4 regions of the Pseudoalteromonas sp. SCSIO 43201 genome follow, and region 2 is predicted to be linked to each of the others. Evidence: predicted binding sites of a transcription regulator. Region 2 holds the regulator's gene; each other region holds the start of a gene.

Region 1 (7,777 bases), 1.8 Mb from region 2:
AGCAATTCAGTTTGGTGCGAAATCTAGCTCGTCATTTTCAGGCGATTCGAAGTCGAATCAGTCAAATAGTCTGTTTGGCAATATTTCTGTGAATGTGACGCGTGTTCTACCTAATGGAAATTTGGTGATCCGTGGGGAGAAGTGGTTAACACTTAATACCGGAGAAGAGTTTATTCGACTGGAAGGGCTGGTTAGACCGCAAGATGTGACTGCCGATAACACGGTCGAATCTAATCGAGTTGCGAATGCGAGGATCCAATATTCCGGTAAAGGCGATCAACAAGAAGTACAAAGTGCGGGTTGGTTAACTAGTTTCTTCATGAGTGCCATCATGCCATTTTAAGGATGCAGAAAATGATTCAATTTCTTAAGTATTTTCTCTTTAGTTGCGTTACTGCATCACTAATACTTTATCCATCCTTCGCTGCTGCAGAGCGGGTAAAAGACGTCAGTATGGTTGAAGGTGTTCGTTCGAACCAACTAGTGGGGTATGGACTAGTGGTTGGTCTTCCTGGAACTGGGGAGCAAACCAGATTCACAGAGCAAAGCTTCAAAGCAATGCTTAATAGCTTTGGGATCACTATGCCCGCATCGCTTAAGCCGAAAATCAAGAATGTGGCTGCGGTGGCAGTACATGCTGATTTACCTCCTTTTGTGAAGCCTGGTCAAACCATTGACGTGACGGTTTCATCGATTGGTAGTGCTGGTAGCTTGCGCGGCGGTACTTTATTGCAAACCTTCCTAAAGGGGGTTGACGGTAACGTATACGCTATTGCCCAAGGAAGTTTGATTGTTGGCGGGTTAGGTGCAGACGGTGCTGATGGCAGCCGGGTCGTTATTAATACGCCTACAGTTGGACGAGTGGCTAATGGAGCAACTGTTGAGCGAGCAGTCCCAAGTCCATTTACACAAGGCGATTATATTACCTTCAACCTTAATAGACCTGACTTCACAACTGCAAAGCGTCTGGCTGATACCATTAACGATTTGGTGGGACCAAATAGTGCAAAGCCGATGGACGCTGCCTCTGTTAGAGTAATTGCACCGCGCGACCCATCACAGCGTGTCGCCTACCTTTCGACATTGGAAAACCTTGAGTTTAAACCTGCGGACACCGCCGCTAAAATTATTGTCAACTCAAGAACTGGGACTATTGTGATAGGAAAAAATGTCAAACTTCAACCAGCGGCTATTACTCATGGTGGACTGACAGTGACGATTGCTGAACAGCAAAATGTTTCACAACCGAATGAGCTCGCAAATGGTGAAACCGTGGTTACACAGCAAAGTATCATTGATGTGGATCAGGATGACTCTCGTGCTTTTGTATTTGACCCAGGTGTTAGTCTTGACGATTTAGTAAGAGCGATTAATCAAGTCGGGGCCGCTCCGGGTGATTTAATGGCGATTCTAGAAGCATTAAAAGAGGCTGGTGCTATAAATGGTCAATTAGTCGTCATATAGTGTTTTATTATTAATCAATTAGTTAGCCTCACAATAGTGAGGCTTTTTTTTGGCTCGTATATTGCATTGTTTGAACTATAGAATTGTAAATAGTGCGTAGTGTTATGAATACCGATCAGTTAAAAAATCAAAGCTTTTTCGATTTAGGGAACCTTGACTCGATCCGTAAAGAGGCACTCAAGGGAGCTGGTGATCAGGGAGCGTCAGATCAAGCACTGAAAAAAGCTGCACAGCAGTTTGAATCGATTTTCACACAGATGTTATTGCAAAGTATGAGAAAAGCGAATGAAGCGCTGGAAGATAAAGATAGCCCTTTCAACTCTAGTGGCGTGAAATTCTTTGAAGAAATGCACGACCAGCAACTTTCTATGCACTTATCTGAAAAAGGTAGCTTAGGACTTGCAGACCTTATCGTGCAACAACTATCGCCTAACTCTGAGAAGTATAAGCCAGCTTCTGTCCTACGTGCTGACGCTGACATTGCGACCAACCAACCAGCTCCAACAACAATAAAGCGGTCAGATGCTTTGAGCACACAAAATAGTGATGAACAAACAGGGTTTGGTTCGCCTAAAGAATTTGTCGAAAGTGTCTGGAACTATGCGCAGTCAGCTGCGAAAAAGCTGGGGTTAAATCCTGCGGTAATGGTTGCACAAGCAGCATTAGAAACAGGATGGGGCAAACACATTATTAGCAAACATGATGGTAGCAGCAGTTTTAATCTCTTTAATATTAAGGCTGATAGCCGTTGGGATGGAGAGAGTGCCAAAAAATCGACGCTTGAGTTTGAAGGCGGGTTGCCTGTGAAGAAGCAAGCACATTTTCGTGCTTATCATTCATTAGAGCAAAGTTTTAATGATTATGTCAGTTTTCTCCAAGATAACCCGAGATATCAACAGGCGCTCGCCAAAGCCGAAGACAGTCATGCCTATCTTGATGAACTACAAAATGCGGGTTATGCGACTGACCCAAATTATGCCAACAAAATTAAGTCTGTTTTAAAACGCATAGATATATCCGATTTGGTATCTGGTGCGTTAACAAAGGGAGTCAGATGAAATGTCATTTGATCTATTAAACATTGGAGCTGCAGGAGTTAGAGCAAACTCAGAATTACTGCAAACTACCAGTAAAAACATCGCAAACCTAAATACCAAAGGTTATATCCGTGAGAGAACAGAACACGGTACGATGATAGGTGGTATGGTTGGCCGTGGTGAAACCGTGCGCCTACTTAATCAGTTCGCACAGCAACAGTTGAACCGAGATATTTCAAACCAATCTTATTACGAGCAGTTTGTGACTGAGTCCAGTCGCGTTGATACGTTATTTGCTCAAGAGTCTAACAGCCTGAGTAAAAGCATTAACGCAATGTTTAATAATCTTCAGAGTGCAGTCAACCTACCATCATCTACCACAAACCGATCTCTATTTATGACAGGTGCACAGGGATTAATTGATCAAATGGACAGGTTGTCAGGTATCGTAGTTGATCAAAGTAGTATTGTGAATGATCAGCTCGATATTTTTTCGCAAGAGGCAAACAACTTAGTACAAAAAATTAGTGAGTTAAACAAACAAGTGGCGAGCCAGTCAGCGCTTAACCTTAATAGTGTTGATCACAGTGTGCTCAACGAGCGAGACCAAGCAATTAAAGATCTAGCTGAACTGGTAGATATTGAGACACTCGATGGTGAAAATGGCGAAAAGCTTGTTTTTCTTGGCACGGGTGATGCCCTTGTTATGCAAGGAGGTGCGTTTAACTTATTTTCAAATAAAGGAGATCCTGATCCCAACCACAAATCACTTGTTCTGGATATCAAAGATAAAAATGTTGTGCAGTTAGAGTTAGATAGTGGCAGTTTGAAGGGAAAAATAGGTGGATTACTTGCTTTTAGGGACGAAGTATTAATTCCAGCACAAAATCAACTGGGTCAGATAGGACTTGCACTAGCGGATGCCTTTAATCAACAAAATAAGTTAGGGATGGACTTAGACGGTAATATAGGTGGAGACTTGTTTAAAATCCCTACTGTAGGTGGTTTTGCTTATAGCGATAATACCGGTACAGCTACATTAACGGCAACGCTCGAACCTGGTCGCGGCAATGAGTTGCCTGCGACTGACTTTCAAGTCACTTACACCAGCCCGACAACGGTAGAAATTACCGCAGTAGATGCTAAAGGCAATCCTATTGGTAGCCCTACAACTGGCACCATTGCCGCTGGTGTTATAACGGGTACTGGGGATTATTTTGGTTTGCAAATGAATGTCACCGGTGCTGGGGCAACCGGAGATAAATTTCTAGTAAAACTAAATCAACAAGCGGCTACAAGTCTAGAACTAGCGACACAAAGGCCTGAAGCGCTGGCACTGGCATCGCCTATTCGTACTGAAAAATCTGCTGATAATAACGGAACGGCGACAATTTCAGCGGGTACGGTAACGGATACCGACCCAACAACAAGTGCATTTACGGCCACTACGCCGCCAACATTAAATGATGGCCCGTATACGTTAACTAAAACGGCAAATGCTGATGAGTACACATTGACTAGTGCGTCGGGGGTGAATCACACCTTTACCGCGCCTGCTAATGGTAAAGATATCCTATCGACAGTTGGCGCAGCTCCTGCACCGTTTAATAATCTTGGATTCACATTCGACATTGAAGGAACGCCGAATACAGGTGACAGCTTCAAGATTAGTTTTAATACAGGTGGTTTTGATGATAACCGTAATGGTGCTGCGTTAGATGGCCTGAAGTCGTCAGATTTAGTGAGACAGAATGTGGAGTCTACCGGCAGCACCGAAAGTCATAAAACGTTTAACGAGGCGTATGCCGATATTGTGACGGGTGTTGGTGTTATCACCAACCAGGCAAAAACAAATAGTGCAGCATTTGAGGCACTTGCTAGCCAATCCAGTGCCTGGTTTGAATCTTTATCTGGCGTAAACTTGGATGAAGAAGCTGCAAACCTATTACGTTTTCAACAATCATATTCAGCATCAGCGCAGGTGATATCTGCAGCTAGAACTGTATTTGATACCTTATTAAGTGCCGCGAGGTAATTATGCGTTTATCTCAAAATCAAATTTTTAATTCAAATCTCAATTCTATTTTGCGTAATCAGCAAGATGTTAATAAAGCCACACAACAGCTTAATACTCAAAAGCGGGTATTGAGTGCGTCAGATGACGCTTCCGCGACCGCCAGAGCAATGTTGTTTGACGATAGAATTCAAGCAAACGATCAATACACAAAAAATTTAACGATGTTGTCATCGCGGTTGGATACCCAAGAGTCGGTTTTGGAAAATATTAAAACAGCGATAGATAGTGCGTATGCAAAATCCATTCAGGCGGGTAATGGTGGCCTGTCGGATGTTGACCGTGCATCAATTGCTGACGAGTTAGAATCAATCCAAGACACAATTTTGGATTTGATGAACTCCAAAAGCGAAGATGGAAAGTTTATATTTTCTGGCTATCAAGACAATACGCAAACTTACAGCTTCGATTCAGCGAGCGGAGAGTATGTTTACAACGGCGACCAAGGTCAACATAAAATAAAAATAGCAGAAAGTGTTGAAGTTCGTTCAAGTGACAATGGCTTTGACGTTTTTGAGAGTGCAGACAAACGCCTCAATATCACTTCAAATACAGGGGTTGTATCTGGCGGGGTGACTTCGGCATCTGTCTATGTTGATGAGCAAGCAGTATTTGATAAATTTCACAAAGCAAACTACAACGCAGACCCTGCCGCTCCTGCAGGAGCGAATACTTTTGATTTAGTCATAGCTGCAGGCACACCAAACACCTATCAGTTGGAGCAAGGCGGTACGGTTATCTCGACAGGTACCTTTGAAGGTAATGCGGTAAAAGTAGCAGGGATGGAGTTTAAGTATGATGGCGCAGCACCCGGGCAAATCAGCTTTGATTTAGAAAAGCCTCAGAAAGAAAATATTCTTAACACGTTGGAATCTATGATCACCTCTTTACGAGACCCAAGCATTACGGGGGAAGATTACAAACAGGTACTTGCGGATGGCATTACGGGTTTGGATAACGCAAAGATAAAGGTATCACAGGCTCAAGCAGGACTTGGTGGCAGACTTAATGCTGCAAAATTGGTCGAACAAGCTAACTCAGATCTTGATGTGGATAACAAAGCTAATAAAGCAGCGCTGATGGAAGTTGACTTTTACTCTGCGATTTCTGAGCTTACTAAGCATGAAACCGCCTTGCAGGCCTCTCAAGCTACATTTGGTCGTTTAACTAACCTTTCTTTACTGGACTACATTCGTTAAAACGCAGCCTTTACAGGCTGCTTCCCCTACAACTACTAAAACTTTACCTTTCTCACCCAACAGTTTGAATTATATATAGTTAGTAATTATTTAAGGCTGGTAATGTCTTGCCGTCAAAACTTTGTCAAATAGTTTGGTTTCAAGATAAAAATCTATACTAATCATGATGATAAATTTTTTTTAAAAAAAACACTAAAGGAAATATTTTGCCGACCGATAACTTAATTAACCAAGCCGGAGAGTGAAAAACATTCAAAGGTTGGAAAAGAATCTAAGTTTGAGAGTGAAAGACTCGATTTAAAGTGGGAGAACCATCATGGCACTTTATGTAAATACTAACGTAAGTTCATTGAACGCACAAAGACAATTAATGAATTCTGGTAACTCACTAGATACATCATTCAAGCGTCTATCTTCAGGCTTTCGTATTAACAGCGCAGCTGACGATGCGGCAGGTCTACAAATTTCAGACCGTTTAACATCACAAATTAATGGTCTAAACCAAGGTAATCGTAACGCAAACGACGGCATCTCTCTAGCACAAACTGCTGAAGGTGCAATGGACGAAGTTACCTCAATGTTCCAGCGTATCCGTACGCTAGCACAACAAGCAGCAAACGGCTCTAATACTGACGAAGATAGATTGGCGATTCAAGAAGAGATCCAATCTCTATCAAAAGAAGTAAACCGTGTTGCAGCAGATACAACGTTTGGTGGTCAAAACCTACTTGACGGCTCATATGCTGCTAACTTCCAAGTAGGTGCCGATGCTGTTCAAACAATCAGCTTCAGTATGCAAACTGTAGGCGCGACTACGAACAGCTTAGTGGCAAATGGCGGCTTTACGCTTTCAGGTATCGCAGGTATTGCAAGTGGTGTAACCGGAGCTTCGTTGAGTGCAACTGCCGGAACGATCAGTACTTCTGTTGGGGTTTCAGCGGATGCAACAAGTTTCTCTGGTGTTTTCACTGCATCAGGTATTTCAGTATCGACACAAGCTAATGCGCAAGCAGTAATGGCCGGTATGGATGCTTTGATTGCAGTAGTTGATAAGAAACGTGCTGAGCTTGGTGCGGTACAAAACCGATTCCAGTCAACAATTCGTAACCAGTCGAATATTGCTGAAAACTTATCTGCTGCTAAATCACGTATCAAAGATACAGACTTTGCGCAAGAAACGGCAAACTTAACGAAAATGCAGATCCTTCAACAGGCTAGCCAAACAATCTTGAGTCAGGCTAACCAGCGTCCTCAGGCTGCTTTGAGTCTACTAGGATAAGCATAGGAAGGTAAAGGTGCCTAGGCCGAATGGGGTATTTGCCTAGACACCGAATTGGATGATAAAGCGGAGGAGCTTAAAATCCAACTGCGTTCATTTAAACAATGAACACGTTAAGTAAAGCACATAGCATGCCAACTTTGTGCTGGAAAAATGACACTCACTCTCAAAATTAAAACAAAAGAGGCTCTTGGGCCTCTTTTTTATATAGATAGTTTATTGACGCAAGTTGGGGAGCCCCTGAGAACTGAGTCATCACTAATAACGCCTTCTTATGCTACTGTTGTAAATTACTCTTTGCGACTGGTCATAGCAGAATTAAAGAAAAATATTATTACTGCTAATCTTCTGATATTTCGCAGTTGAAACTCCTGTATTGATCTAGGTTGTTTGGCAGTACAGCAACGCAATAGAAGTTGCTACAACTACTTTCCTACTTCAACTCGCTCACTCTCTCAACTTATGCTATTGCTCAACTAGGGAATCTAACTTTTTGATAAATAGTGATTTTTATTGCCTGATTTTTGCGCTGGCTGCGTTGAATTCACTTCTAATGGCCAGCTATTAATGCGTAAATTTGCCTTGCCTACAGGATGCAAACACCTTAACGAGAGCAGGACGCGGAAGCGGTGTTTTCCATAAAACTCTCTGGCTAGACAAGGAAAAACTAAGTTATGGCTTAGCAGCAATGAGTTGGAAGACTCCTTATCTAAACCTCAGGTTA
Region 2 (7,777 bases):
AGAACATAACCGCTGTTAATACAAAGTCGAAGCCAAGTACAGCCAGTGAAGAGTGTACTACTGTCTCTGTCGTCGCCTTACTTATCCCTTCAGATGTAGGGACACAGTCATAGCCTTTGTACAACGCGATCCAAGTCACCAATAGTGCAAATACGAAGCTCTTAATAAGACCGTTTAAAATATCTTTTTGGAACGATACCTGTGATTGCATGATAGACCAGAAGCTACCAGAATCGACTCCTAACCAATCCACCCCAACCAAATGTGCACCTAAGATAGCGATTGCTGAAAATATCAACGCAAGCAGTGGCATACTGATAAAGCCTGCCCAAAATCGTGGTGCAATAACGCGCTTTAATGGGTCAATAGCCATCATCTCTAAACTAGATAATTGCTCAGTTGCTTTCATTAAACCAATTTCAGCAGTCAGTGCACTACCCGCACGCCCAGCAAATAACAGCGCCGTAACAACGGGACCTAATTCTCTTAGTAGACTCAACGCCACCAACGGCCCAAGGCTATCCTCAGCGCCATATCCTACTAATACGGTATAGCCTTGTAGCGCTAAAACCATACCAATAAATAACCCCGAGACCATAATAATTAACAGTGACTGATGACCTACCATGTAGAGTTGTTTGATTAATAGCGGTGTGCCTTTGCGAAAGTTAGGTAAACTAAATAACGCCCCAAATAGCATATTGGTTGCACGACCAAGAGCAGCAAAGCGACTTAGTGTTTTATGACCTATTTTTTGTAGAAAATCGACCAACTCTACTCTCCTTGCAACAGTGCTTGTTGATAATCAGGGGCATTGAAGTGAAATGGTACAGGGCCATCGGCAAGCCCTTGTAAAAACTGCTGCACTAGCGCTGAGTCATGCTTTAGCATTTGCTCAGGCGTCCCTTCACCTATCACGCCTTGCTCAGCGATAATGACAACATGATCCGCGATACTCAGTACCTCTGTCACATCATGGGTTACGATTAAGGATGATAGACCTAACACTTCATTTAGTGACTTAATTAAACGTACCAACACCCCCATCGAAATGGGGTCTTGCCCAGCGAATGGCTCATCATACATGATAAGTTCGGGGTCAAGCGCTATCGCACGCGCTAGAGCAGCGCGCCTCGCCATGCCGCCAGAAAGCTCTGCAGGCATTAAATCCTTTGCACCACGAAGTCCTACTGCTTGCAGCTTCATCAATACTACTAACTGAATGAGCTCTTCTGACAATTCCGTGTGTTCGCGCAAAGGAAAAGCGACATTGTCAAAGACACTCATGTCTGTGAACAACGCACCGCTTTGAAACAACATGCTCATGCGAGTTCTTGCTTGATATAATTCACTACGGGACATACTTGGGATACTGTTTCCAGCAAAAAGAATATCACCACTATTAGGTTTTAACTGGCCACCGATCAATCGCAGCATAGTCGTTTTACCTATGCCACTTGGCCCCATTATTGCGGTGATTTTGCCTTCTGGTACGGAAAAGCTCATGTTTTTGTAGATGATCCTTTCACCCCTGGAAAAGGTTACATCCTTGATTTCTACAATTGATTGCGACAAGTCGCTCTCCAGATCAAGACTATATTCATCGGAGTATGATACTTTTTTTTCAAACAAGATGGAAAATCGTTTTGGTAAAATTTTGTAAGTCGTTAAATGTGACGGTTTGCTTATACTTTCCAAGGCGCATTTGGTAGTATCTAACGAAATTTTAATCCTATTGGCTAGAGGTTCATGGTTTTATCGTTTGTTATTCTCATTCTTGGCTTTATTGCACTGGTTTGGAGTGCCGACCGCTTCGTTTTTGGCGCAGCAGCTTTAGCTCGAAACTTTGGTGTACCAACATTAATTGTTGGCTTAACCATTGTCGCCATGGGCTCTTCAGCCCCCGAAATGATGGTTGCTGCACAGGCCGCTCTTGCAGATAAAACAGACACAGCCGTTGGTAACGCCGTAGGTTCTAACATTGCCAATATATTATTAGTCCTTGGGATCACCGCCTTACTCCGGCCACTTTCGGTTGGCTCAGGAATTTTACGTCGAGAAATGCCACTTCTTATCATTGTTTCCTTGGGAGCTTGGTATATTGTCAGTGACAATAACTTCAGTTTTGTTGAAGGTATATTACTGCTTATTGGCTTCGCAGCATTTCTCCTTACCTTAATTATCATTACCAAACGCAGCGGCAACAGCAATGACGATCCTTTCGTTAGTGAAGCGTGTGAAGAGGTGCCGGATAATGTCCCCACACAAAAAGCTATTTTTTGGCTTGTTGTTGGTATGATTTTGCTCCCCGTTAGCGCCGATTATCTGGTGGGTGCAGCTGTTGATATTGCAAAGTACTTTGGGATGAGCGACTTATTGATTGGGTTAACTATCATCGCGGTAGGAACCAGTTTACCTGAACTCGCAGCCTGTGTAGCTGGCGTATTAAAAAATGAAGACGACTTAGCGCTAGGTAATATCATTGGTTCGAATATTTTTAATATCCTTGCGGTACTGTCTATTGCGGGGATCATCAATCCCTCCGTATTAGATACCAATATCGCGGCTCGTGATATATTTATTATGCTTGGTGCAACACTATTGCTACTTATTATGAGCTTAAGCATTACTGGTAAACGTCGTATCAACCGCTTTGAAGGTGGTTTGTTACTCGCCTGCTTTATCGGATATATTTACTACATCATTTAAGGAATACACGTGACAACGACCCCATTTATTGAATCTGCTAATCAAGTGTTTGCTACTGAGCTTGCAGCAATAGAGGAAGTGCAGCAGTTTGTCGATCAACAGTTTGAGCAAGCTTGTAAAATAATGTTTAATTGCCAAGGTCGAATTATTGTTATTGGTATGGGTAAGTCAGGTCATATTGGAAATAAAATTGCCGCTACACTCGCCAGCACAGGAAGCCCTGCTTTTTTCGTGCACCCAGGTGAGGCTAGTCATGGCGATTTAGGTATGATCACCAAAGATGATGTGGTTTTGATGATATCAAATTCAGGTGAAACCCAAGAAGTTATCTCAATCTTACCGATAATTAAACGTTTAGGTGCACCTGTGATCTCTATGACAGGCAACCCAAGCTCAACCATGGCTCGCAACGCTAGTGTTCACCTTTGCGTTAAAGTGTCAAAAGAGGCGTGCCCACTAGGATTAGCGCCCACAGCAAGTACCACAGCAACGCTGGTTATGGGAGACGCATTAGCAGTTGCTCTACTTGAAGCCAGAGGATTTACTGCCGATGATTTCGCGCTTTCTCACCCGGGAGGAAGTTTAGGCAAACGACTATTACTCACAGTCGCTGACATCATGCACAAAGACAGTGCCATTCCTATGGTCAGTAGCAACTGTACCGTCAAAGAAGCCCTTTTCGAAATGTCTGCAAAAAGTCTTGGAATGACAGCGATTGTCGACGAGCAGACACAATTGCAAGGTATTTTTACAGACGGTGACTTGCGCCGTATCATAGAACAAAAAGTAGACATACACACAACGCCAATCACACAAGTTATGACCGCAAAAAGTACCACCGCACGCGCCGATATGCTCGCTGCTGAGGTGCTAAATATTATGGAAAATAAACGCATCAATGGACTAATTGTGGTTGACGAGAATAATGTCCCTGTGGGTGCATTGAATACCCAAGATTTACTTAGAGCGGGAGTGCTATGATGCAGTTTAGTGACCTTTATCAAGATATCTCAACAGATGCTTGGCAAAAAGCAACTCAAATTAAACTCTTAATTTGCGATATTGACGGTGTATTCTCTGACGGACGCATTTATCTAGGTAACAACGGTGAAGAATTAAAGGCATTCAATACCAAAGACGGCTTCGGTATCAAAGCGCTAGTAAACTGCGGTATTGAGGTTGCGGTCATCACAGGTAGACATTCACAAATAGTTCAGCAACGCATGACTAGTTTAAATGTAACGCATATTTACCAAGGTCAAGAAAACAAGCTAGTGGCATATGAAGCACTAAAAACGCAGCTTAATCTGAAGGATGCAGACATTGCCTATATTGGCGATGATGGCCCTGATCTGCCAGTGATGGAGCAAGTTGGCTTTGCTGTCGCCGTGAATGATGCACATCCGCTGATAAAACGCATTGCCCACTATACCACTTTGATGCCGGGAGGCTTTGGCGCCGTCAGAGAGTTAACAGATCTGCTCATGCTCAGCCAAAACCACCCTCTTACCACTACAGGGTCAAGTACATGACTGTGCTTCGTGTCATTCTGCTCATTACTTTTAGTGCGCTGATGATTTGGCTGTGGTCGCCGATGTTTAACGCATCAGAAATCAACAAGAAAAGTGACGATGAACCACTTGCTAAACCCGATTATGTGGCGACCGCATTAGAGCAGACTACCTACAGTGAAAATGGCTTACTAAACTACCATGTGACTGCTGATAAAATGGAACTTTATCAAGACCTTGGTTTTAGCCACTTTGCAAAACCCATTTTTACATTATATAACGGTGAGCAAAATTGGCAGATAAGCGCATTGGAAGCCACATTATACGAGAACAACACCCTGATTTTAGAAGGGGATGTTTTAGCAAAAAACCTCACACCAGACGCAATGATCAGTACTATCAATGCCGACAATGTCAGGGTTGAAATTAAACAAAAGTTGATGAAATCAGAACACCCCGTCATTATCACAGGCCCTAGCCTTAAAATTACCGGTAAAGGCCTACATGCAGACTTGCAAAAACAGCTGATTGAGCTCATCAACCATACAAAGACAATTTATTATGACCAGTAAAATAATTAACAAATTAGTTTTCGTCGGCTTGCTCGCAAGTTCCACTTTCGCAGCTGCTGCAGAGCAAAATGAAGTCATTATCGATGCTGGCCGTCAGCAAGCTCAACTGCAAAGTAACATAGGCATTTTCGAGCAAAACGTTGTCATTATTCATGGCACAAGAAAAATCAATGCTGATCGTTTGGAAGTGCACCGCCGCGCTGAGCTTGGTTCAAATAAGCAGCTACTAATTGCTACTGGCAACCCTGCGGTTTTTGAAGAAGCTCAGGCAGATGGTACAACCTTACGCGCAGCGGCTAATGAAATTCGCTATGATGTTGCCGAATTAAAATTAGTACTTACTGGCAATGCTGAAATATCGCAAGCGGGTCAAAAAAGTAGTGCACAAGTCATTACTTATCATATCGAAAAGCAACTCATTAGTGCCGAGCGCTCTGAACAGGGCGACTCTCGGGTTAGAACAATTCTGGTTCCTGTTGAAAAGAAATCTGACACCAGCGTGGAAAAAAGTGAAGATCCACAGGAAAAAGGTAACAATTCATGAGCGAGCTCAAAGCAACAGGCTTGGCAAAAAGTTATAAAGGTCGCCAAGTTGTCAAAAATGTAGGACTGAGTGTCGAAGCAGGTAGCATCGTTGGTTTACTTGGCCCTAATGGTGCGGGGAAAACCACTACTTTTTATATGATTGTGGGCTTAGTACCAAGTGACAAAGGCTTTATACAAATCGATGATGAGGATATCACCCTACTCCCGATGCACAGTCGCGCACGCCTAGGGATTGGATATTTACCTCAAGAGTCATCCATATTTAGGAAGCTAACGGTATATCAAAACCTCATGGCTATTTTGGAAACCCGCAAAGATTTGTCTAAAGTTGAAAGAGAAGCTCAGCTTAATGAGTTGTTGGATGAATTTAATATCCAACACATCCGTGATTCTCAAGGGATGGCATTATCTGGAGGAGAGAGAAGACGGGTAGAAATTGCTCGTGCTTTAGCCGCTAATCCTAAGTTTATCTTGTTAGATGAACCTTTTGCTGGCGTTGATCCAATTTCAGTGTTAGATATAAAGACAATCATTGAGCACCTTAAAAATCGTGGGATCGGTGTACTGATCACCGACCACAATGTAAGAGAAACGCTGGACGTATGTGAAAAAGCCTACATCGTTTCACACGGTGAATTAATCGCCGCTGGTACGCCAGAACATGTTTTAGCGGATCAAACCGTAAGAGATGTCTACCTAGGCGAACAATTCAAGCTATAGTTAAGACGTAGTATTAATAACTGTTAAAAGGGATTGTTAGAGATACATGAGGCAATCATTACAGCTGCGCATGGGGCAGCAACTTACAATGACTCCACAACTGCAACAAGCCATACGCCTGTTGCAGCTTAGTACGTTGGATCTACAGCAAGAAATACAAGAAGCGTTGGACAGCAACCCACTATTGGAAGTGGAAGAAAGCGATACCGCAGACGCAGAAAGTACTGAACAACACAGCCAAGATAAAAATAATACGGACGATAGTCAGCAAAGCTCAGATGAAGCGCCTGTCAGCGAGTATGAAATGGACTCAGATACCGCCATGAGCAAAGAAACGGTTAGTGATGATCTTGCCATGGATGTGACTTGGGATGAATATATGAGTGCTGCACCAGCATCAAGCGCAGCTCCTTTACCTGATGATGATAACGTCTACCAGGGAGAGACTTCCGAATCACTACACGACTACCTAATGTGGCAGTTAGAACTTACGCCATTTAGCCCAACAGATAGAGCCATTGCTATTGCCATCATCGAAGCGGTAGATCTGTCTGGCATTTTAACGCTTTCCTGTGAAGATATTTTAGAAAGTATCAATGATGAAAACAGTGAAGAGCCGGTAGAGTTGGATGAAGTCGAAGCCGTACTTAAACGTATCCAGTTGTTTGACCCTGTCGGTATTGCTGCACGAAGTTTGCAAGAATGTTTATGTATTCAGTTAAATCAATTTGCACCTGACACACCGTGGATCACCGAAACCAAGATGATCCTGACCGAGCACATTGATTTACTTGCGAGCCGTGATTACCGTACCTTAGCGAAAAAAACACGCTTAAAAGAAGCTGAGCTAAAAGAAGTTATGACGCTGATCCACAGTCTTAACCCTAAGCCAGCTGCGAGTATTATTCATGAAGAACCAGAATACGTTATTCCAGATGTGTCGGTAAAAAAAGTGAAAGGCCGCTGGGTTGTAGAGCTAAACCCTGATGCGATGCCTAAGATTAGAGTAAATGACCACTACGCTGCGATGTCGAGAACTGCTAAATCGAGTACTGATAGCCAGTTTATTCGCTCACACCTTCAAGAAGCAAAGTGGTTTATTAAGAGCTTAGAAAGTCGCAATGACACTTTATTGAAAGTTACCAATTGCATTGTGCAACAACAACAGGCATTCTTTGAACATGGCCCCGAAGCGATGAGACCTATGGTGTTAAACGATGTCGCAGAGATGGTTGATATGCACGAATCTACGATTTCTCGTGTCACCACCCAAAAGTACATGCACACACCAAGGGGCATATTTGAGCTGAAGTATTTCTTCTCAAGCCATGTCAGTACCGAAAATGGAGGTGAGTGCTCCTCAACAGCAATACGAGCACTCATCAAAAAGCTAATAGCTGCGGAAAACACTGCTAAACCATTAAGTGATAGCAAAATTGCAGATATTTTAGCTGAACAAGGAATTAAGGTAGCGAGACGCACGATTGCAAAATATCGTGAATCCCTAGCCATTCCACCGTCAAATCAGCGTAAAAGCTTGATATAAGACGTTAAACACAAGAAGGAAAAATGCTTATGCAACTAAATTTAACTGGTCGCCATGTAGAAATCACTGACTCTTTAAGAGATTATGTCACCAACAAGTTTGCGAAGCTTGAGAGGCACTTTGATCATATCAATAACGTTCATGTGATCCTTGATGTCGAAAAACTAGTTCAA
Region 3 (7,777 bases), 1.7 Mb from region 2:
ACCTTTTTCTAGCATGGTCGCGCTAACTAACACTGGAAACAAGTGTTCAATGCGCACATGCACATACTGTGTCCACCCTTGTAAATCATCACATTTTATTTGAACAGTAACTTGGGTATTAAATGGTGGTGTCGCTGCTGTGCTGTGTACCAGTGGTGCTTGACACACTCTAGTGGGGATTCTTGAGTCAAGTGGTATAGCAAATATTGATAGTTGGCTATCAGGGTCAAGTTCTACCTGTGGAGCAACAAAATCGACAGCAGTTTGTTCCAAGGCTTTGTTGTCATATTGCTGACAGTGGCCATATCCTATGCTTATAAAATGAGCGAACAAACAAAAAAGTTGAATGTAACGGGTTTTTTTTAACAAACTCATGATGTTTCGACTATGCTTATGGGGTGAAACAAGGTATAAAGATTCTGCTTTAATAACTGCACCTAATCAAGGGTGGTAAACCATATCAGAGTCGAAGCAAAGATCGTTCCGATTAGCGGTTTATACAGTAGGAGATTGAAATGGCAGGTATTTTAGACTCGGTTAACCAACGAACACAACTGGTTGGTCAAAACCGTCTCGAGCTATTACTTTTTCGGCTTCAAGGTCGACAACGCTTCGGCATCAATGTGTTTAAAGTCCGGGAAGTGCTGCAATGCCCAGCACTCACGAGTATGCCAAAGTCAAACCCTCTAATCAGGGGGGTAGCCCATATTCGTGGTCAAACTATTTCTGTGATAGACATGTCACTTGCAGTAGGTGGGCCACCTATTCAGGATATTCGCAATTGTTTTATTGTTATTGCTGAGTACAACCGTTCCGTTCAGGGCTTTTTAGTTAGTGCTGTTGAGCGTATCGTCAACATGAACTGGGAAAAAATAATGCCGCCACCGTCTGGTGCAGGCCGTTATTCGTACCTGACAGCGGTAACTGAAATTGAAAATGAATTAGTTGAAATTTTAGATGTAGAAAAGATTCTCAATGAGATCTGTCCAATCAATACAGAAGTGAGTGCCGATATTGTATCTGATGGTGAGATGCAAAAAGATCTTGGTGAACGTATAGTATTCATTGCTGACGACTCAGCTGTGGCTCGTAATCAGGTAAAACGTGCGCTTGAGCCTCTGGGTGTTCAAACCGAGCTGGCTAAAAATGGTAAGGAGGCGTTAATCAGATTACGAGAGATAGCAGAAGTAGACTGTCAAAATAATGTCACTGAGCGCGTTGGATTATTAATTTCTGATGTTGAAATGCCTGAAATGGACGGCTATACATTAACAGCAGAAATAAAAGCGGATCCGAAATTAGCGCCATTGCATGTAATACTTCATACTTCATTGAGTGGTGTATTTAATCAAGCGATGATAGAAAAAGTCGGCGCTGATGATTTTATTGCAAAGTTTAACCCTGATGAGTTGGCAGCAGCGGTTAAAAAATGGGTTCACTGTGATTAAAGCTGGTGGTAGCACTTGGAAAATAAGCATTTAGAGCAAAAAGAGTACGATCAATTTAGAACTTTTTTGGAACAACAGTGCGGTATTGTGCTGGGTGACAATAAGTTATACTTGGTTAAAAGTAGGTTAGCCCCTCTTATGGCTCGTTTCGGTGTGGAAACGCTTTCATCTTTAGTGGTTAAAACGCTTAGTCCACATGAGCGGCAACTGCGTGCCGCCGTGGTTGATGCAATGACCACAAATGAAACGCTTTGGTTCCGCGACACTTACCCATTTGAGCTAATCAAAACCAAAATTTTGCCAGAGTTTAAAGACTTAAGGCGACCGGTAAAGATTTGGTCTGCTGCCAGTTCGTCAGGACAGGAACCGTATTCGATAGCGATGTCGGCGAATGAATATACAAGCAAGAGCCCAGGCTCGCTGAAGATGGGTGTACAAATTGTAGGCACTGATATATCTAACACTATGTTAGATATGTGCAAGAACGCGGAATATGATGCACTTGCACTAGCCAGAGGCTTATCCCCAGAGCGCAGAAAGAAATTTTTCACTGATAGTGGTAATGGCATGGCAAAGGTGGTTGAGCCAATCCGCAAAATGGTGAGCTTTAGGCATTTGAACCTACTTGATTCTTATGCGCTGATGGGAAAGTTTGATGTGATATTCTGTCGCAACGTGCTGATTTACTTTGCACCTGAGGTGAAGGCAAAAATAATTTCGCAGTTTGCGCAATCACTTAATCCAAATGGGTATTTGTTTTTGGGAGCCTCAGAGTCAATGGCCGGGTTAAGCGATGACTTCAACATGATCAGGTGTAATCCTGGTATCATTTATCAGAAGAAAGCTTAACACAATAATGGCAGCAGGGAAGCTTGCCTGTTGATTTATTGCGGTACAAAAACGCTGTACCCAGCAGGTGCCTTAAACTTTGACAACAACTTCACTAACTGTAACAGCCTCTTTCATCTAGTGAGCTATTTTTAGACTCTAAATTCTTACTGATAATATTAATCCACTTAACCAATTTGAGCTCGAAATAATAACTTATTATCCAGCCGCTGTGATCCCTAATACCAATTACCTTAATTAAGAGGTCTATTTTCAGGCGAGAAAATCTTGTCAATAACCGTCTTATGCTGAGGTACCTACGCTCTGTAGGCAGGCAAAAATTTCGCTATTGAGTTGCTCTAAATAAACAAGACACTTTTAACGCAGTTCGCATCAGATTTACTCCTTCAAATTGAGTCGGCATTATACAAACCAGTACCACTCCGCCAAGTTACTTTAAACGCTCTGCCGTTATTTTATTCACATAGGCATACTCTTGAGATTGTCACAATCGTGAAAGTCATCCCTTTAATGCCGATACAAATTCCCTATATTGTACTGTGTAAACTGATACAAAGAATATTAACTGCTATTGATATGCTACTACCCTCTTGAATTGTAAGGATTTAAAATAAATTTCTAATTGGCCTGAATATTGCTTTTACCTAATGAGTCAAATTTTTGGAGTGAGATAATGGCAATCAGTTTCGATAAAGCGTTGGGTGTACATCAGCACACAATGCTACTTCGTTCTCAACGTGCTGAAATTTTAGCAAGCAATATCGCAAATGCAGATACTCCAGGATATAAAGCGAAAGATATCGATTTTGCGAGTGCCTTGAAAGCGGCAAAGTCATCGCAAAGAAGCGGCAATGATATGGTCAGAACAGATGCCAAGCACCTAAGTGGTGGTACTAAAATGAGTAATTCATCTGAGCTATATCGTTCGCCAAATCAAGCAGATACAGGTGATGGTAACTCAGTTGATATACAGGTGGAACGAAACTTGTATGTACAAAACGCATTAGAGTACCAAGCCAGTATGCAGTTTCTATCTGGTAAGTTCAAAGGGCTTAAAAAAGCTCTAGGTAGTCAAGGGGCATAACGATGAGTTTATATAACGTTTTTGATATAGCAGGTTCTGGCATGAGTGCACAAAATGTGCGCCTGAATACGACCGCGAGTAATATATCTAATGCAAACTCCGTTAGCTCTAGCCAAGATAAAGTATATCGAGCTAGACATCCCGTTTTTGCCGCTGAACTTACCAAGGCCGCAGCGTCTCAAAGCAATGCTGCCGGTTCATCTGTAGGAGTTAAAGTGCTGGGTGTAGTTGAGAGTGATAAGCCACTTCAAGTGGAGTATAACCCCAATCATCCCAGTGCAGATGCAAATGGCTACATTTATAAACCGAATGTGAATGTGGTGGAAGAGATGGCAAATATGATTTCAGCGTCCCGTTCATATCAAACCAATGTACAAGTTGCAGATGCAGCAAAACAGATGCTGACAAAAACGCTGCAACTAGGCCAGCGCTAATTGGGAGTAACAGCTGATGAGTAATAACGTAAATGCCACATCAACGGGTGTAGATTCACTCTACTGGGACAGGCAAAAGCAGGCCGAGGAGCAAAAGCCCAGAGATGAGTTGTCGCAAGAAGACTTTTTCTCGCTACTTACTCAACAGCTGTCCTTTCAGGATCCGAGTAAACCTGCTGATAATGACCAGATGATTGCGCAAATGACGAGTTTTACAATGGCTGAGGGGATTTCGAAGCTTAATGAGAACTTTGACTCGTTAGCAGCATCCATGACTTCAAACTCGGCATTACAAGCGTCAACATTAATTGGTAAAAAGGCGTTGCTGGAGTCTACGACACTAGAGCATGGTGGAGATTCCTTATCTAAAGGCTCTGTTATTGTTCAAGAGCCGGTACAGAATTTATCCGTAGGAATTTATGACGAAGCTGGTGCCCTGGTGAATACATTAGAGCTCGGTGAGCAAAGCGCCGGTGCTGTGAGGTTTACGTGGGACGGTAAAAATAAAGACGGTGAAACAATGCCTCCGGGTGAGTACACCATCAAAGCTGAAGGGATGATTGAAGGTGAGTACCAGACACTTCCATCTGCGACATTCAGAAATATAGATAGTGTGAATGTTAATGGTGCAAATGGCATCGTTATTAACACGAAAGAAGGCGCGGTGCGCTTAACTGACATTGCTGAAATAGCATAATAGTTTTAGAGAATTAACCTTAAGAAATTAGAGGTGAGAGTATGAGTTTTAACATAGCATTGACAGGTATTGCGGCCGCGCAAAAAGACTTGGATGTAACGGCAAATAACATCGCTAACGTAAACACCACAGGCTTTAAAGAGTCTCGAGCAGAATTTGCTGATGTATACGCTTCGTCTGTTTTTAGTTCAGGTAAAACGAAAAATGGTGATGGTGTGCAAACCACTATGGTTGCGCAGCAATTTCACCAAGGTTCACTCAAGTTTACACAGAATTCACTTGATTTGGCGATTGAGGGTGAGGGCTATTTTGCCATGTCAAACTCATTACAGTCACAGGACTTCACGTATTCTAGAGCTGGCGCGTTTAAACTCAATAAAGACAACTTTATTGTAAACGCCAAAGGTGACTATTTGCAGGGGTTCCCAGTTGACCCCTCAACAGGTGATACCACATCATTGAGTTTGAGTACCACGTCGCCAGTACAAATCCCAGACGCGTCAGGCTCGCCTCGTGCCACATCTCAGATTTATACGTCGTTCAACCTTGATGCAACGGTTCAGCCACCGACGATTGCGTTTGACCCAGAGCAACGCGCGTCGTATAACTCCAGAACGGCTATTACCGTGTATGATTCGCTTGGTGAGTCTCATACGCTACAGCTATTTTTCAGAAAAACAGCTGACAATGAATGGTCTACCTATGCAACGTTAGATGACAAACCGTTTAACCATAATGCCAGACAGATTGATCCGACGGCAACGCCACCAATTCCGTATACGCCTGTCAGTGTATTTCGCTTTGATGCCAGTGGTATTCCATCACAGACTGCTGCTGACCCATCAGCAACGCCGCTAGTTTTTAATAATAATACCGGTTCGACTTTTAACCCGCTCAGTCTGGCAGGCCCACAAGACGCAACGGATCCGACAATTGGTATGTCGAATTTGCTTGATAATGGTGCGACTTTTCCCAATGATATTGTCGTAAACTGGCGCGATGAAGCAAACACAGCGCAAAAGCTGCCGACTCAATACTCGTCAGGTCGATTTGAAGTAAAAGCATTGGAACAAGATGGTGCCACAGTTGGCCGTTTGGCGGGAATTGATATTGGCTCTGATGGTAAGGTAGTTGCATCTTACACTAATGGCGACTCCACTTATTTAGGTCAAGTTGCATTAGTACGTTTTCCAAATTCACAAGGCCTACAAGCGATAGGCAATACTGAATGGAAGAAGAGTCTATCCTCTGGTGAACCACTGGCAGGGGAACCTAACACTGGTACTTTAGGCAGTATTAGCTCTTCAGCCTTAGAGCAGTCAAACGTAAACTTAACTAATGAGCTGGTTGACTTGATAAGCGCACAGCGTAATTTCCAGGCTAACTCGCGAGCACTCGAAGTTAATTCAACATTACAACAGAATATATTACAGATACGATAATATATTATGCCCTCCAAAGGCTGCTTCTCAAGCAGCCTTTTTTATTCCCGTCAAAAACACTTCACCATTTTGGCATTGAGTTTGCATTACATATACCAAGTTAGAATTTTATAGGTCATCGTCATGGATAAAATGGTGTATATCGCGATGTCAGGCGCTAAGCAAAGCTTACGTGGTGTGGCGTTAAAAGCGAATAACCTAGCAAATGCCAACACGACTGGCTTCAAAGCGGACTTTGCACAGGCTCGTTCAATGCAGGCATTTGGTGAAGGGTTACCTACCCGTGTGTTTGCAATGCAAGAGCGCCCAGGAACTAATATGACTGGTGGGGCAATAGTCGAAACCGGTCGGGAGCTAGATATAGCTGTTGATGATAAGTCTTGGATCAGTGTTGTTGACGCATCAGGCGAAGAAGCATATACCAAAGTTGGTACGTTGAATATTCGTAATGACGGTGCGTTAGTTACTGCTCATGGGCGTCAACTTATTGGCGAAGGTGGGCCGATTGTTCTACCCATACCTGTAGATAAAGTGGTGTTTAGCGATGATGGCTCCATTCAAGTTCGTCCACAAGGAGCGCCTGCTAATTTTCTAGAGGTTGTTGATAGGCTGAAGATTATAAAGACTGACAGCAACAAACTAGAAAAAGGAAATGACGGCCTATTCAGGCCCAAAGAAGACACTTTGGAAGATGGGTTCTGCGGTTTTTGTGAGGTATCACCTACCGCCAAAGTGATGAGCGGCTTCCTAGAAATGTCTAATGTAAATCCAGTTCACGAGATGGTTGATATGATCAATCATCAAAGACAATTTGAAATGCAAATTAAGCTGATGAAAACAGCTGAAGAAATAGATGAGCGACACACTTCGCTCCTACGCATAGTTTAAGAGTGAGGTAGAAATTATGAATCCTGCATTGTGGATAAGTAAAACCGGTTTGGATGCACAACAAACCGATATTTCAGTTATCTCTAACAACTTGGCTAACGCCAGTACTGTTGGATATAAAAAGAGTCGTGCGATTTTTGAAGATTTGTTATACCAAAATATTAACCAGCCAGGAGGAAGAAGCTCTCAGGATACAGAGTTGCCTTCAGGTCTGATGCTTGGGGCCGGTGCTAAAGTGGTGGCGAACCAAAAGAATTTCTCACAAGGCAACATGTTGAGTACAGAAAACTCTTTAGACTGGATGATCCAAGGCCCAGGTTTTTTTGAAATACAAATGCCGGATGGAACGACGGCCTATTCTCGCAACGGACAATTTACCACTGATGAAGAAGGTCGCGTCGTCACATCAGGTGCCGGCTTCCCGGTGTTGCCAGAGATGAACGTGCCAGATGATGCTCAATCAATCACTATATCGCAGGACGGTGAAGTATCAGTCCGTGTTGCTGGTCAAGCTGAAAATGTTGTTATTGGCCAGTTGACTATTAGTGACTTCATTAACCCTTCAGGTCTAGAGCCGATAGGGCAGAACTTATATACAGAGACAGCGGTAAGTGGTGCTCCAGTGCAAGGTAACCCAAGTGTAGAAGGGCTTGGTAAAATTGTTCAAGGAGCACTCGAGACATCGAACGTAAACGTTACTGAAGAATTAGTTAATCTGATTGAAACGCAGCGTGTCTATGAAATGAACTCTAAAGTTATCTCATCTGTTGACCAGATGTTGAGCTACATTAACCAGCAGTTGTAACTGGGTAGGGGGTAATATGCGTGCATTATATTTGGCCATAGTAACGGTAGCTGCATTGTCTGGATGTAGTACGACCCAAAACAAAAGTGTGGTGCGTGATGACCCGTATTATGCACCGATTTATCCTGAA
Region 4 (7,777 bases), 600 kb from region 2:
GCACCTTATTCTTAGATGAAATTGGCACACTTCCCATTAATCAGCAGAGTAAACTACTTCGCGTCCTTGAATCTCGAGAATATGAAGCTGTGGGTTCAAGTAAAACCGAAATAGCCGATGTCAGACTAATCAGTGCGACTAATGCCAAATTGGAGCAACAAATCGCCAAAGCAGAGTTTCGTCAAGATTTGTTTTACCGCATCAACACCTTTACTATCGAGATCCCGCCTTTACGCTCACGCCCAGAAGACATTGAGTTACTCGCTCGACATTTTATCAAATCACATGGTAACCGATATGGAAAAAGTGAATGCTCACTTACACCCATGGCGATAGCGCAACTAAAACAGTATGATTGGCCAGGTAATACTAGGGAATTGAGTCATTTATTAGAGCGTGCCGTTTTATTGAGCCGCACAGGAGAGATCAGCACTGAACAACTACAACTAAGTGCATCATCTTCCTTATCGCTAAGCAGCAGTGCAACCGCCCCCTTGCCTCTTATTACGTTGGAGCAAGCTGAGCAGCAATTAATCACACAAGCGCTAGCAAATACCTCTGGAAACAAGCAGCAAGCCGCTGAGTTATTGGGTATTACTAAGCAAGCGCTCTACCGTCGTCTTGAAAAGTATGGCCATAATTAAAGAACCTCTAGCGGGCTACTTTATTGTTAAGTTTATATTGTTGGTAGCCGTTGAAGTTTTCGGGGTTGCTGCACTCAGTTGGCACTTAGACATAAACTTGCCGACGGCTTTGTCTACATCAACCGCGCTAATTATCACCAGCTTTTTGATTATGCAGGGTCTACTATTCAGACAACTCTACATGCGCTGCAAACACTCATTTGAGCGATGTAGCTACCAAGCAGAGGCATGGCTAAAGCGCGACTTTAGCCTCAGAGCTAAACCTACATTCTCAACAGGGGTGGTTGCGCATCTGCACCAGCAACTAAATGGTGTTTCTGAAATGCTTCAAAGTGAAAAAACAGATGAAGATGTACAGTCCTTTTTAGTTGCAGAGTTAATCAGCGTGTTAAACACTCCCATCTTTATTTTCGACCAACGTATGCAACTATGCTTTGGTAATGACGAATGCGTAGAACTTTTCCAAAAACCGTGGCAAACACTAAGATACAGTCCACCAGAAGCAATCGGGCTAACACCTGAACCTAATTGGCATTTCATCGACCCTGAGCGGAATAAGCGATGGCAAGTGAGACACAGTACGTTTACCCGACAAAATTCCTCTTACCATCTCGTTGCTTGCATTGATATTCATCAAGCGCTGCGCGATCAAGAGTTACAAGCTTGGCAGCGATTAATACGTGTCATTAGTCATGAAATACGCAACTCCCTTACTCCTGTCTCAGCGATACTTGAGCGTTTACAGACTCGAGCCAAAGACCCCAGAGATAATGAGGCATTTAATATCGTACTTGAACGATGTTTTCACTTGCAGGATTTCATCCACAAATACAGCCAATTAAATCAACCAATCAAAGTCGACCTTCGGCGAATATCAGGCTTAGAGCTGAGTCAGTCGATTCAAAGCTTTTTCCCAGAGGTGCAATGGCAAGTTGAGTTATCGCCAGCCTATTTTCATGTTGATCCAACGCTTATCAATCAAGTTTTAATAAATATTGTAAAAAATGCGATAGAGGCAAGCTCTGCTCACGCCACCATTACACTGAAAATATATACCAAAGATAATATGGCGTATTTTGAAGTCATTGATGAAGGAAACGGGGTGGCAAACAGCGATAACCTCTTTGTGCCTTTTTACTCAACAAAACAAGCAGGAGAAGGGATAGGTTTGTATATCAGTCGCTACTTTGTTGAGCAAATGTCGGGCACGATCAACCTAACCAACCGACAAGATAAAACGGGAGCTATTTGCCAGCTGAGCTTTCCTGTTTTGATAAATTAATGCTTATCTTACAGTCCAGTTTTTATAACACAGCGTCCATAATCGGACTCCACTCCATCACAAGAATATAAAATAATAACTAGATCAATGGTTTAAAATTTGGCATATGGCTTGCTCAAAGTAAGTTAATCGAACCAATCAAGGTAACTTATGATGGATGTAGTAAAGCAAAAGCAAGTAAGGCCTTTGCAAAAAGTGAGGCTTATCATCGGTGTGTCGATGGTGCTCCTATTCGCTTGGCTTAGCCTTGAGCTATTTTCAACCTCAGATGATTTTAAATTGCAAAGACAGGCGATCATTGTGGGGCAAGTAAAACAAGGTGACTTAAATGTCAGTGTTGATGGTTATGGGGTACTGCGCTCAAATAAACAAAAACTCATCACTACACAAGACCCAGCAACCGTATATGAAATACTTGTTCGCCCTGGTGGAGCTGTTAAGCCCGATACCATTATTCTAAAGATGCAAGATCCAGATCTCACGCAACAGCTGGAAAGTGCAGAAATGGAGCTTAATCGTCAACAAGCCAACTTTCGCCGACAAAAGCTGGCCAATCAGCGTGAGCTACTGATGGAAATGGCTACATTAGCTGAACTAACCAGTCAGCACCAATCACTTGTTATGCGCCGTGAAGCCCAGCAAACATTAAGAGATCAAGGTGTAGTGCCAGCAATTGAGGTCAAGACAGCAGAACTTGAGGAGCAGCAGCTTGCCGAGCGGGTAAAGCTTCAAGAGCAAAGAATAGCGCAGCTAAAGTTGGTACATTCTGAAGATTTAACCATATCACAAGAGCTTATCAATCAAGCACACTCGATCCTTGCTCGATTAGCAGAGCGGGAAGCAAAACTAACCGTACGGGCTGGCACAGAAGGCGTTTTACAACGTTTAGCCGTTGAGCTAGGTCAAAGCGTAGTTGCAGGTCAAGAGCTGGCACAAGTCGGGAGCAGTAAGGATCTCCAAGCTTTAGTTCGAGTATCACAATCCAAAGCAGAGCAAATTCAAGTTGGTCAATCAGCAATGGTCAATACTCGCCGTGAACAAGTACAAGCAAAAGTGACTCGCATCAGCCCTCAAGTCCAAGAGGGAACGATTGAAGTTGAGCTCACCTTTATCAATGGCGTGCCTGATTCAGCAAGGCCTGAACTTAATGTTGATGCACAGATCAACACACATCAACTCAAAAACGTTTTATACGTGGAACGCCCCAGTAATACCCAATCTCATAGTCAGCAAACATTGTTTGTGTTAGAGCAGGATATTGCGGTGCCTCAGTTAGTTTCTTTTGGTATTGATGCCGGAAAGTTCTTGCAAATTGAAAGCGGCATCTCGGCCAATCAACAAATTATATTATCCGATACCAGCACCTATAAAAATGCAAAACAAGTACGGATCATGCAGTAAGTCATCCTCAATATTAGGACTAAGTTATGAAAGAAACGATTTTAAAGATGTCAGATATTACCAAAGTATTTAGCACTGAAGAAATGGAGACACACGCATTACGTGGAATTAACCTCGAGATTGACAAAGGTGATTTTGTTTCAATTTGTGGCCCATCTGGCTGCGGTAAGTCCACTCTACTCTCCATCCTCGGGTTACTCGATATGCCCAGCACAGGGAGTTATGTTATTGAAGGTACAGAAGTCAGCCAACTTAGCTTGACCGCTGCCGCACATATCAGAAATGAAAAAATTGGATTTATATTTCAGTCTTTTAATCTAATCGACGAACTCTCTGTGTATGACAATATTGCGCTACCATTACGCTACCGTCAAAACCCAATGAGTAACTCGGACATTGACCAAGCGGTAATGAGCTGCCTAACAAAAGTCGATATGGCACATCGTACAAAGCACCGCCCTAATCAATTATCTGGTGGACAACAGCAGCGGATAGCGATTGCCAGAGCCTTGGTAGGTAACCCTGCTTTACTGCTTGTGGATGAGCCGACAGGTAACCTCGATTCTAAAAATGGGGATGCGGTAATGGATATGCTTAAAACACTAAACTTGGAAGGCACAACACTATGCATGGTAACGCACGATCCCAGGTATGCAGATATGGCAACACGCAAGCTACATCTGTTAGATGGAAAGATACTGGCTCCACAAGCGCAAACAGCTCACCCTACACTGGTTGATGCGTTTTAAAAGTATTCGGAAATCAAAAGTATCTCAGCACGGGCATGCGTGCTGGGTAATACCAATTTTCTTAATTAAGTGGTCTATGTTGAGGCGAGAAAATCTTGTCGATAACCCCGCTACCGCGTCCTGCTATCGCCAAGGTACCTACCTCCGTGTAAGCAAAGCAAAAATTTTGCTATTTAGTTGTTCTAAATAAGAAATTTTTAACGCTGTTAGCGCCAGATTGACTCCTTCAAATTGAGCAAGTATTAAGTCAAATTGGTATTATTGTCGCATCAGTTTACTTGGTATCAATGCAAGGCAGAGCTTGCGTAGCATAGTTATTTTATGTGAGTCAGATGATAAAAACTTGGTGCTCATGCAAAGTCACCTTCCCCCACATCTATGTGGGGCTGCGCAGCAGACACGCTAATTAAGCGCTGCCCACCCTACCCAAATGCTAAACGGCGCTAAGGCTCCTAAAGCCGCTTTATAGATCAGAGACACAGTAGGATGTAGCGATTTCACACTGATCTCGTTACTCCTTGAGACCAGTAGTAATGAAGTCGCATGTTGCACTTTTTATCAAAATATCAGCCCAATCATTTTGCCTAACAGAGGTTCTTAAACTAATCTGAATTCGAAATTAGCAGCGTGCTACAAAGCAAATTGATAGAGAACGGCGGTAATTACAGAATAGGTCGTTACTCACAGCGAAAGCCAGCACCCACATTCATTTATAGGTAAAAGTAATAAAGGCATGGAACGAACAGCACTACACTTGCGCACCACCGTGTAGCAACAGAGCACCAATTTGGTGCAACACAACAATTGACACGTCATGAAATACTTAAAAAGCCTTTACTTATCATACTGATAAAACTTTGGCACAGATCAAGCTTATCTGTGTTCAATTGCAGTACATTGCAGCAAAATAACCCAACGAGTCGGAGGACACATGTCACAATCGGTTTTAGATTTTATTAAAGAGCACGACGTAAAATTTGTTGATTTACGTTTTACTGATACAAAAGGTAAAGAACAACACGTATCTATCCCACACCATCAAGCCGATGAAGATTTCTTTGAAGACGGCAAGATGTTTGACGGCTCATCTATTGCTGGTTGGAAAGGCATCAACGAATCTGACATGGTGCTTATGCCTGATGCACAAAGCGCAAAGCTAGACCCATTCGCAGAAGAAACAACCCTTATTGTACGTTGTGACGTGGTTGAGCCAAATACACATCAAGGCTACGAGCGCGACCCTCGCTCAGTATCAAAGCGCGCTGAAGAATACATGCGCTCAACGGGTATCGCAGATACGGTTTTATTCGGTCCAGAGCCAGAATTTTTCTTATTTGACGATGTTAAGTTTAAAACAGACATGTCTGGTTCAATGTATAAAATCGATGCAGAAGAAGCATGTTGGAACTCGGACAAAGATTACGAAGGTGGCAACACAGGTCATCGCCCAGGTGTTAAGGGCGGCTACTTCCCAGTTGCACCTGTTGACTCTTCGCAAGACTGGCGTAGCGCTACTTGCCTCGTGTTAGAAGAAATGGGTCAGGTAGTTGAAGCGCACCACCATGAAGTGGCAACCGCTGGCCAAAATGAGATTGCAACTCGCTTTAACACTATGGTGCTAAAAGCAGATGAAATCCAAGAAATGAAGTATGTTATTCACAACATGGCACATCTATACGGCAAAACAGCAACGTTTATGCCTAAACCTATTGTTGGCGATAACGGTTCAGGGATGCACTGCCACCAATCATTAGCTAAAGATGGTAAAAACATTTTTGCTGGCGATAAATACGGCGGTCTATCTGAAGATGCACTTTATTACATCGGCGGTATCATCAAGCACGCTAAAGCAATAAACGCCTTTGCTAACGCATCAACTAACTCATACAAGCGTTTAGTACCAGGATTTGAAGCGCCAGTAATGCTTGCATACTCTGCACGTAACCGCTCTGCATCAATCCGTATTCCAGTGGTGCCATCAGAAAAAGCGCGTCGTATTGAGGTACGCTTCCCAGATCCAACTGCAAACCCATACCTTGCTTTCTCTGCAATGTTAATGGCTGGCCTAGATGGTATCAAGAATAAGATCCACCCTGGTGATGCAATGGATAAAGATTTATATGACTTGCCAGCAGAAGAAGCAGCTGAGATCCCTACCGTTGCGGCTTCACTTGATGAAGCACTTGCTGCGCTAGATGCTGACCGCGAGTTCTTAACTCAAGGTGGCGTATTCACTGACGACTTAATTGACGCTTACATCACGCTTAAGTCAAAAGAAGTTGAAAAATTAAACATGACAACTCACCCTGTTGAGTTCGAAATGTACTACAGCGTATAAGCTCTGTAGTAAACCTGCTACTTGGCTCAATGTGCAGATATTGAGCTTGTAGAGCCTAAACGCATTATGTGTTTCTGGCACTCTTAATCATATGTGTTCTCAAGCCCGCTTATGCGGGCTTTTTTATTCACCGCTATCAAATTCGGCCGAAATCGCATTTGATGAGTAAAAACTCAGCATATTATACCAATTAGCTTAATTAAGTGGTCTATTTTGAAGCGAGAAAATCTTGTCGATAACTAACCAATAATTTCGCTATTTAGTTGTTCTAAAGAAGAAGTTTTAACGCGGTTAGCGTCAGGTTTACTTCTTCAAATTGAGCAAGTATTCAGGCTAATTAGTATAAGCCTAAACTCGCAATTCAAAGTACTCTATACTAAAGTATGATGAGTTATGTAGTTTGGAGAGTTGTGGTGCGTCAGTGGGGTATTTTTTTTTCGGTTAGCATGATGCTAACCATAATAAGCATTGATGCTACTGCCGAGTCCAACCCTAAAATCTATCGCTGGAAAGATAAAAACGGGCATTGGGTTTATTCTGATATACCGAAACCTGGCTCTAAAGAGGTCAAACTACACTCGAACATATTAACCATGCCAAGCATCGATACAAAAGTTTTAGCATCACAATCTGACACTACACCAACCATTACTTATCAAGCTAAGATAACCTCCCCTGAAAATGAACAAACCATTCGTGACAACAGCGGTAGCGTATATGTCACAGGCTCTGTAGAACCTAGGTTTACTCAGGGGTTAAGTGTACAGCTTTATCTAAATGGTGAGGCAACTGGACCAAAACAGTCCAATGCTCAGTTTTCGCTGCGCAATATACATCGTGGTGAACATGCGCTAGTGCTAAAAGTCTTCAATCAAAAAGGTCAAGTTGTCGCCCAAAGTAATGAGCATAAGTTCTATTTACATCGCAACACAGTAAATAACTGATCCTCCAAAAATAATCCCCTTCTACGTGTGTTGCGCACCACCCCTTTGGGTAGGCGGCAAGAGGTTACCTATAATGCTTCCCTTTGAAATTTAACGAGTCACAAAATATTCCCTATGAGCACAAATCAAACGGTTGCGGATTAGCGCTTTATCAAGTTGGCATGATTTATTAATGGATAAGTAAGAGCAAGCTCAGAACGATGAATGTATTGGGCAGGATAATAATTTTCGTACATGTGTAACACACTGTGCTATTCTCATTGCACCAACTTGGTGCACGGTGAACACAAATGGATCAAAACAATTCAATTGACTTAGACAAAGTGTGGCAATCTCTTTCGACTGCAATTTTAGTGCTCGACCATAACCTTACTATTTGCTTTGCGAATTACAGCAGCAGTGAGCTGTTAGGATTGAGT

Evidence for each region. Region 2 encodes sigma-54, which starts transcription at its own class of promoters, with help from an activator protein. Its sites were predicted from a motif close to GTTGGCACGNNNNTNGNNT; they were not measured.
Region 1: a site for sigma-54 is predicted at 1,513-1,531, ahead of flgJ (flagellar assembly peptidoglycan hydrolase FlgJ). Genes of this name have one in related genera too.
Region 3: a site for sigma-54 is predicted at 6,023-6,041, ahead of J8Z24_RS05770 (flagellar basal body rod protein FlgF). Genes of this name have one in related genera too.
Region 4: a site for sigma-54 is predicted at 4,933-4,951, ahead of glnA (glutamate--ammonia ligase). Genes of this name have one in related genera too.

Annotation. Positions count from the first base shown of each region.
Region 1 is NZ_CP072683.1:1,357,012-1,364,788, forward strand. It holds gene flgH (flagellar basal body L-ring protein FlgH) at 1-343, shown strand, start outside; gene J8Z24_RS05785 (flagellar basal body P-ring protein FlgI) at 346-1,464, shown strand; gene flgJ (flagellar assembly peptidoglycan hydrolase FlgJ) at 1,569-2,522, shown strand; gene J8Z24_RS05795 (FlgK family flagellar hook-associated protein) at 2,524-4,536, shown strand; gene flgL (flagellar hook-associated protein FlgL) at 4,539-5,774, shown strand; gene J8Z24_RS05805 (flagellin N-terminal helical domain-containing protein) at 6,091-7,053, shown strand.
Region 2 is NZ_CP072683.1:3,534,229-3,542,005, forward strand. It holds gene mlaE (lipid asymmetry maintenance ABC transporter permease subunit MlaE) at 1-772, opposite strand, end outside; gene J8Z24_RS15400 (ATP-binding cassette domain-containing protein) at 775-1,575, opposite strand; gene J8Z24_RS15405 (calcium/sodium antiporter) at 1,750-2,709, shown strand; gene J8Z24_RS15410 (KpsF/GutQ family sugar-phosphate isomerase) at 2,719-3,690, shown strand; gene kdsC (3-deoxy-manno-octulosonate-8-phosphatase KdsC) at 3,690-4,241, shown strand; gene lptC (LPS export ABC transporter periplasmic protein LptC) at 4,238-4,792, shown strand; gene lptA (lipopolysaccharide transport periplasmic protein LptA) at 4,782-5,336, shown strand; gene lptB (LPS export ABC transporter ATP-binding protein) at 5,333-6,058, shown strand; gene J8Z24_RS15435 (RNA polymerase factor sigma-54) at 6,105-7,604, shown strand; gene hpf (ribosome hibernation promoting factor) at 7,634-7,777, shown strand, end outside.
Region 3 is NZ_CP072683.1:1,349,008-1,356,784, forward strand. It holds gene flgA (flagellar basal body P-ring formation chaperone FlgA) at 1-375, opposite strand, end outside; gene J8Z24_RS05740 (chemotaxis protein CheV) at 516-1,448, shown strand; gene J8Z24_RS05745 (CheR family methyltransferase) at 1,464-2,297, shown strand; gene flgB (flagellar basal body rod protein FlgB) at 2,971-3,381, shown strand; gene flgC (flagellar basal body rod protein FlgC) at 3,384-3,815, shown strand; gene J8Z24_RS05760 (flagellar hook assembly protein FlgD) at 3,832-4,512, shown strand; gene flgE (flagellar hook protein FlgE) at 4,554-5,954, shown strand; gene J8Z24_RS05770 (flagellar basal body rod protein FlgF) at 6,078-6,842, shown strand; gene flgG (flagellar basal-body rod protein FlgG) at 6,859-7,647, shown strand; gene flgH (flagellar basal body L-ring protein FlgH) at 7,664-7,777, shown strand, end outside.
Region 4 is NZ_CP072683.1:201,883-209,659, reverse strand. It holds gene J8Z24_RS00820 (sigma-54-dependent transcriptional regulator) at 1-644, shown strand, start outside; gene J8Z24_RS00815 (sensor histidine kinase) at 631-1,926, shown strand; gene J8Z24_RS00810 (efflux RND transporter periplasmic adaptor subunit) at 2,077-3,327, shown strand; gene J8Z24_RS00805 (ABC transporter ATP-binding protein) at 3,354-4,076, shown strand; gene glnA (glutamate--ammonia ligase) at 5,008-6,414, shown strand; gene J8Z24_RS00795 (DUF4124 domain-containing protein) at 6,828-7,358, shown strand; gene glnL (nitrogen regulation protein NR(II)) at 7,649-7,777, shown strand, end outside.